DNA from 2 places in the Stenotrophomonas sp. YJH_SMC_101-4 genome. Region 1 is predicted to be linked to the other one. Evidence: riboswitches for the same ligand, from Rfam matches in the RefSeq annotation. Region 1 holds a riboswitch; the other holds the start of a gene.
The links. Region 1 has a riboswitch for thiamine pyrophosphate ahead of AC5P8D_RS19675 (TonB-dependent receptor). Riboswitches for the same ligand answer to the same signal wherever they lie in the genome.
Positions count from the first base shown of each region.

Region 2: linked by a shared signal. The riboswitch ahead of thiC (phosphomethylpyrimidine synthase ThiC) and the one ahead of AC5P8D_RS19675 (TonB-dependent receptor) in region 1 are both predicted to bind thiamine pyrophosphate.

Region 1 is NZ_JCAFTP010000006.1:236,106-239,743, reverse strand. It holds gene AC5P8D_RS19690 (XVIPCD domain-containing protein) at 1-24, shown strand, start outside; gene AC5P8D_RS19685 (glycine zipper 2TM domain-containing protein) at 271-678, shown strand; gene AC5P8D_RS19680 (phosphotransferase enzyme family protein) at 807-1,931, shown strand; TPP riboswitch at 1,975-2,070, shown strand; gene AC5P8D_RS19675 (TonB-dependent receptor) at 2,141-3,638, shown strand, end outside.
Region 2 is NZ_JCAFTP010000004.1:427-4,064, forward strand. It holds gene AC5P8D_RS14340 (BCCT family transporter) at 1-1,567, opposite strand, end outside; TPP riboswitch at 1,813-1,914, shown strand; gene thiC (phosphomethylpyrimidine synthase ThiC) at 1,997-3,638, shown strand, end outside.

The DNA of each region.
Region 1 (3,638 bases):
GCACAGAAGGCGATGGGCATCTAAGCCCGCAGCGCCTTGGGAGAGAAGGGAGGGCCACGTCCGCGTGGCCTTTTCCCTTTCTGCCAGCTGAGCGGCCGAGGCCGCTTTCAGCCTCGCTTCATGCCACCTGCCGCTAGATGAATGCGCAAGCCGCACGGTGGACCAGGCAATGTTCCGGCAATGTTGGAACGCCAGCGTGGACACCACGGCAGCCGGGGCGCCCCGCGCCCTCCCTGCCCAGCGTGGCATGCACCTCACAGGAGAACGAACATGCTCAGTACTTCCGCACTCAGCTTCCGTGGTCTGGCGATGGCTCTGGCACTGGTGGCCAGTGTGGCCGTGGTCAGCGATGCCAGCGCGATGTCGAGGAAGGACAAGCGCACCCTGGTCGGCGCCGTGGTCGGTGGCGTGGCCGGCAACCTGCTCTCCAACGGCGATCCTGCCGCCACCGTGGGCGGCGCCGTGGCCGGCGGGGCGATCGGCAACCTGACGACCTCCGACCGCCGCGACCGTCGTTACTACGACAATCGCCGTTACGACGACCGCTACGATCGCCGTTACGACCGTGGCTACTACCGCAGCGGCTACTACGACCGTGGCAATGATCGTCGCTGGCAGCGCGAGCGCTACTACGACAACCGCTACTACCACGACCGCGGCCGCCATCGCGGCTGGTAAGAAGCGCGGCAGCATCACCGCAGCTGATGCACGGACGGGCGGGTCGATGACCCGCCCGTTTGCGTTGGCCGCGTGCATGGCGTTGAATGCGCAGCCTTGGATGTGACTTTCCCCACCGGGGCTGCGGCATGAATTCTTCTTCCCACCGCGTGCAGGGCCTCAACAACGACGAGGTCGCTGCCGACTGGCCACCGATCAGCGCGGCGGCCATCGCGTGGCTGCGCCGGCGTTACCCGCAGCTGGGCGAGCACAGCCAACCGCGCTGGCACAGCCCCCGACCGCTGTCGGCCGCCGCCATCGTCGACGGCGTGGACGGCGCGCTGTTCATCAAGCGCCACCACCACAGCGTGCGCAGTGCGGCCTGCCTGGAAGAAGAACACCACTTCATCGCCCATCTCGCCGCCGCCGGCGTGCCGGTAGTACAGGTGCTGCCGGCCACCAATGGCCACACTGCCGTCGAGCATGGCGAATGGACCTTCGAGCTGCATGCGGTTGGCGTCGGTGAGGACCTGTATCGCGACGCGGTGTCGTGGTCGCTGCTGACCGATATCGCGCAGGCCCGTGAAGCCGGACGCGCACTCGCACAGCTGCACCGTGCCGCAGCCAGCTACCACGCGCCCCAGCGCAGCACCCATGTGCTGGTCGCGCGCGACGATCTGATCCGCGCCGACGATCCGGTCGCGGCCATCAAGGCAGGGCTGCACGAGCGCCCCGGGCTGGCCCGCTATCTCGCGCGCATTCCGTGGGAAGCGCAGCTGCAGCGTGACGTGTTGCCGTGGCATGCCGGCCTGGCCAGGCGCCTGCGCGACGAGCCGCGGCTGTGGGCCCACAACGACTGGCATGTTTCCAACCTGCTGTGGCGCGATGGGCAGATCAGCACCGTGCTGGATTTCGGCCTGGCCTCGCCCACCAGCGCACTGTTCGACCTCGCCACCGCGATCGAGCGCAACGCGGTGGCGTGGCTGGAGCTGGAGCGCGGCATGGAGGCGGTGCGCATCGATATCGCGCTGGCCCTGCTCGACGGCTACCGCCAGGTACTGCCGCTGTCGGCGGCACGCGTGCACCTGCTGGCCGACCTGCTGCCGATGGTCCATTTCGACTTCGCACTGTCCGAAGTGGAGTACTTCGAAGGTGTCACCGGCTCGACCGCGAATGCCGACGTGGCGTGGCAGCCCTTCATGCTGGGGCACCCGGCGTGGTTCCACAGCGCGCCGGGACAGGCACTGCTGCAGGCCCTGCACGCGGCAGCCTGAAGGGCGCCGGCTCGCAAATCCGTACCATTTGTAGTGAAATGGTCACCTGAAGCGGGGGTGCCTGGATCTGCCAGGCTGAGAGAGTCCCTTGGAACCTGATCCGGTTTGCACCGGCGTAGGGAGCTTTGAGCCGCAGCCACACCCCCGTCATGGGCCGGTGCACCTGCGCGCCGTCGCTTCGTCTCCCTTGTTGTCCGAAGACGAATCGAATGAACCGCTGCCTTCGCCCCACCCTGCTCTCCCTCGCCCTCTGCGCCGCGCTGCCGCTGCACGCCAGCGAGGCCGAGGCGTCCCCTGATGCGGCTGCCAATGGCGCCGAACGCTCGCCGACCGAACTGGCAGCGGTGCGCGTGCAGGCCGGCAAACCGAAGGCCGATACCTCACGCGTGAACGCCTTCGGTGGCGGCAGCTGGAAGGACACGCCGGCCTCGGTGAACGTGCTCGAGCGCGACTACCTCGATCGCCGCCAGGTGCGTTCGCTGTCCGAGCTGGCCAGCAACGATGCCTCGCTGGGTGATGCGTATGCGCCGGTGGGCTACTACCAGAACATCGCCATCCGTGGCTTCGCGCTGGACGCCGCCACCGGCTACCGCTTCAACGGCCTGTCCATCGCCGGCGAACAGCGCCTGGCGCTGGAGAACGTGCAGTCGGTGGAGATCCTCAAGGGTGAAGCCGGCCTGGCCGCAGGCGTGATGGCGCCCGGCGGCATCATCAACTACATCGGCAAGCGCCCGGCCGAAGTGCGCACCGCCACGCTCGGTACCGATTCGGAAGGCTCGCGCTACGTCGCCGTCGATGTCGGCCACTGGATCACCCCGCGCTTCGGCCTGCGCCTGAATGCCGCGTGGGATTCCAGCAATTCCTATGTCGAGCACGCCGATGGCCGCCGCAATTTCTACTCGCTCGCGGCCGACTGGCTGATCGGCGAACGCGGCAAGCTGGAAGTGGATGCCAACTACCAGACCAGCTCGCAGCGTTCGGTGTCCGGCTACCAGCTGCTGGGCGCGCGTGACCTGCCGCGCGGCGTCGACCGCGAGCACCTGCTCGGCTACCAGCCGTGGCAGCGCCCGGTGGATATCGCCAGCACCAACATCACCGCACTGCACACCTACGACTTCAATGACGCCTGGCAGTCGCGCGTGTCGCTCGGCCACAGCCGCTCGGTGATCGATGACAACGTCGCCTTCGCCTACGGTTGCTACTACGCCACGCAGTGCGCCGACGGCAGCGTGCCGGGCAACTACTTCGCACCCAATGGCGACTACGACGTCTACGACTACCGCAGCCCGGACGACACCCGCCGCAACCAGCAGGCCCGTGCCGAGCTGCGCGGCCGTTTCGAGACCGGCAGCGTCGGCCATGAGCTGACCCTCGGTGCCGACTACTTCCGCCGCACCGTGGACAAGCGCCCCAGCGTCAACGAGTACGTCGGCACCACCAACATCCACGAGGCACCGGTGCCGGTGTTCGAGCCGTCGCCGAAGATGCCCGGCCCGTCCGCACGTCGCCTGGACAGCCGCCAGACCGCCTTCTTCGCGCTGGACCGGATCAGCTTCGGTGACGACTGGCAGTGGCTGGCCGGTGGCCGCTTCGTGCGCCTCGACGAGCGCGCCTACGACAAGCGCGGCACCCCGCAGCGCCACAGCCGCCTGTCGCGCTTCCTGCCGCAGACCGCGCTGGTGTGGAAGGCCACCGACCAGCTCAACG
Region 2 (3,638 bases), on a different contig from region 1:
CGTGCGCGCGCGCTGCCTCCGCCTGGGTCTCCTCCTGCGCCGCCATCTCGCGTGCGATCCACGCATCGATCATGTGCCGCTGGCGCTGCGCCTGCCGCCGCTCACGCGTGTACTCCTGGTCCAGCACCCGGTACAGCGACACCATCACAAGAAGCATCAGCAGCGCGAACGGCAGCGCTGCGATGGTGATCATGCCCTGCAGCGCCTCCAGCCCGCCTGCCAACAGCAAGGAACCCGCCACCAGCGCAATGCCGACACCCCACGCCACTTTGTGCTTGCGCAATGGCTCGCCAGCGTCGTCCGTGGACATGCTGGCCAGTACCAGTACCGCAGAATCAGCCGAGGTCACGAAGAAGATCATCAGCAGCACCAACGCGATGCTCGACAGAAGAAGAGGCAACGGAAGGCTGTCGAACATGGTGAACAGCACTGTCTCGTAGCCGTTGCCCAGCGCCTGCAGCAGGTCGGCCTGGCCGAAGATCTGCATCCAGATGGCGGTGCCGCCGAACACCGAGAACCAGAAGAAACCCAGCAGCGTCGGCGCCAACACCACGCCGATCACGAACTCCCGAACACTGCGGCCTCGCGAGATGCGCGCGATGAACGAGCCCACGAACGGTGCCCAGGAAATCCACCAGGCCCAGTAGAAGATCGTCCAGTCGGCCACCCAGGTGCTGGACGAGAACGGCGACATGCGCAGGCTCATCGTCACCAGCTGATTGAGATAGGAGCCCAGCGTGGTGGTGAAGGTATTGAAGATCGCGCCAGTCGGGCCGAGCACCAGCACCAGTGCCAACAGCAGCGCCGCCAGTGCAAGGTTGAAGTTGGACAGCCATTTCATGCCGCGGCCGACGCCGCTGAGCGTGGACACCATGTACAGTACGAAAGCCACTGCGATGATGGTCAGCTGCAGCGGCACGCCCGCCTGCACGCCGAACACGCGTTCCACGCCGGCCGCGATCTGTACCGTGCCGAAGCCCAGTGCTGTAGCCACGCCAACCGCGGTGGCGACGACCGCGGAGATGTTGACCATATGCCCGATCCAGCCACGATGGTGACGGCCGATGATCGGTTGCAACATATCGCTGATCTGGCCACGGCCGTTGCGGTTGAACTGGAACCAGGCCATTGCCAGGCCGATCAGCGCATAGATGGCCCACGGGTGCAGGCCCCAATGGAAGAATACGTAGCGCATGGCAGCACGCGCAGCGTCCATGCTTTCAGGTGCCAGCCCTTCCGGTGGTTTGCTGAAATGCGAAATGGGCTCGGCGGCGCCCCAGAACACCAGGCCGATGCCCATGCCGGCGGCGAACAGCATCGACATCCAGCTGGCCCGCGAAAATTCCGGTTCGGCGTCTTCGCCACCGATGCGCAGGTTGCCGAAGCGGCCGAAGGCCAGGTACATCAGGAATACCAGGGCCAGGAACACGACCAGCAGGTAGAGCCAGCCGATGCCGCGGATGAGTTCGCCGAGGATGCTCTGCACCACGGTATTGAAGGGGCCGGGTGCAACACCGGCGAGCAGCACCAGCAGCAGAACCAGTGCAATGGAAACGCGAAACACCATGAAGGGGCTTCTCCGATCAAGGGATTGAGGGGAGCGAGCAGAGCTTGCTGCGAGGGGCCGGCGACATGCAGCACAGACCGGGCAGGGGCCGCGAAGGCGACGAGGAAACACCGGCCGCAGCGGCACGATGCGCGTGCACGTTACTGAATGCGATGTCACGGTTCTGTTAATACAGAAACAGCGGATCCACGCCGTGCGTGGATGGAACAGCCAGGAGCTGCGGTGCGTTCTATGGTCTAATGCGCACCAAGAAGCGGGGGTACCGCGGCCATGTGGCCACGGTTGAGACAGTCCCTTGGAACCTGATCCGGCTCATACCGGCGTAGGGAAGCTTTGCAGTGCAGCCATGCCCGGACTCCGCCCAAGGACCGTCCGGGAGCGGCAGCAGTGCGCCGCCGCTTCGTCCCTGACCTTCCTGGACGATGCCCGATGAACGCACAGCTCTCTGCCCTGCAGCAACAGGCCAAGCAACTCTCCGAATCCGTGACCCGGCCCATCCCCGGCTCGCGCAAGATCCACGTGCCCGGCTCACGTCCGGATCTGCAGGTACCGATGCGCGAGATCGCGTTGACCCGCACGCCGACGCTGTTCGGCGGCGAAGAGAACGCACCGGTCACGGTCTACGACACATCGGGCCCGTACACCGATCCGGAGGTGCGCATCGATCTGTCGGCCGGTTTGCCGGAACTGCGCCGCGGCTGGGTGGAAGAGCGCGGTGATACCGAGCAGCTCGAAGGACTGAGTTCTTCGTTCGGCCGCGATCGCGAGCAGGACCCGAAGCTCGATGCGGTGCGCTTTCCCGCGCGCAGCCTGCCACGCCGTGCGCGTGCAGGTGCCAACGTCACCCAGATGCACTACGCGCGCCGTGGCATCATCACGCCGGAGATGGAGTTCGTCGCCATCCGCGAAAACCAGCGCCTGGACGCGATCCGCGATGCCGGCCTGCTGCAGCAGCACCCGGGCGAGGCATTTGGTGCCTCGATCCAGAAGATCATCACACCGGAGTTCGTGCGCGATGAGATCGCACGCGGCCGCGCGGTGCTACCCAACAACATCAACCACCCGGAAAGCGAGCCGATGATCATCGGCCGCAACTTCCTGACCAAGATCAACGCCAACATCGGCAACAGCGCGGTGTCCTCGGGCATTGCCGAGGAAGTGGAGAAACTGGTGTGGGCGATCCGCTGGGGCGGTGACACGGTGATGGACCTGTCCACCGGCAAGCACATCCATGAGACCCGCGAGTGGATCATCCGCAACTCGCCGGTGGCGATCGGTACCGTGCCGATCTACCAGGCGCTGGAGAAGGTCGACGGCCGTGCCGAAGCACTTACCTGGGAGATCTTCCGTGACACGCTGATCGAGCAGGCCGAGCAGGGCGTGGACTACTTCACCATCCACGCTGGCGTGCTGCTGCGCTACGTGCCACTCACCGCCAAGCGCGTGACCGGCATTGTCAGCCGTGGTGGCTCGATCATGGCCAAGTGGTGCCTGGCGCACCACAAGGAGAATTTCCTCTACACGCATTTCGAAGACATCTGCGAGATCATGAAGGCCTATGACGTGACCTTCTCGCTGGGTGACGGCCTGCGCCCGGGCTGCATCGCCGATGCCAACGACGCCGCGCAGTTCGGTGAGCTGGAAACGCTGGGTGAGCTGACGAAGATCGCCTGGAAGCATGATGTGCAGACCATGATCGAAGGCCCCGGCCATGTGCCGATGCAGCTGATCAAGGAGAACATGGACAAGCAGCTGCGCGAGTGCGGCGAGGCGCCGTTCTATACGCTGGGCCCGCTGACCACCGACATCGCGCCGGGCTACGACCACATCACCAGCGCGATCGGTGCGGCGATGATCGGCTGGTTTGGTACCGCCATGCTCTGCTACGTGACGCCGAAGGAACACCTCGGCCTGCCCAATCGCCAGGACGTGCGTGATGGCATCATGGCCTATCGCATCGCCGCGCATGCGGCCGACCTGGCCAAGGGCCATCCGGGCGCGCAGGTGCGCGACAACGCGCTGAGCAAGGCGCGCTTCGAGTTCCGCTGGGAAGACCAGTTCCATCTTGGCC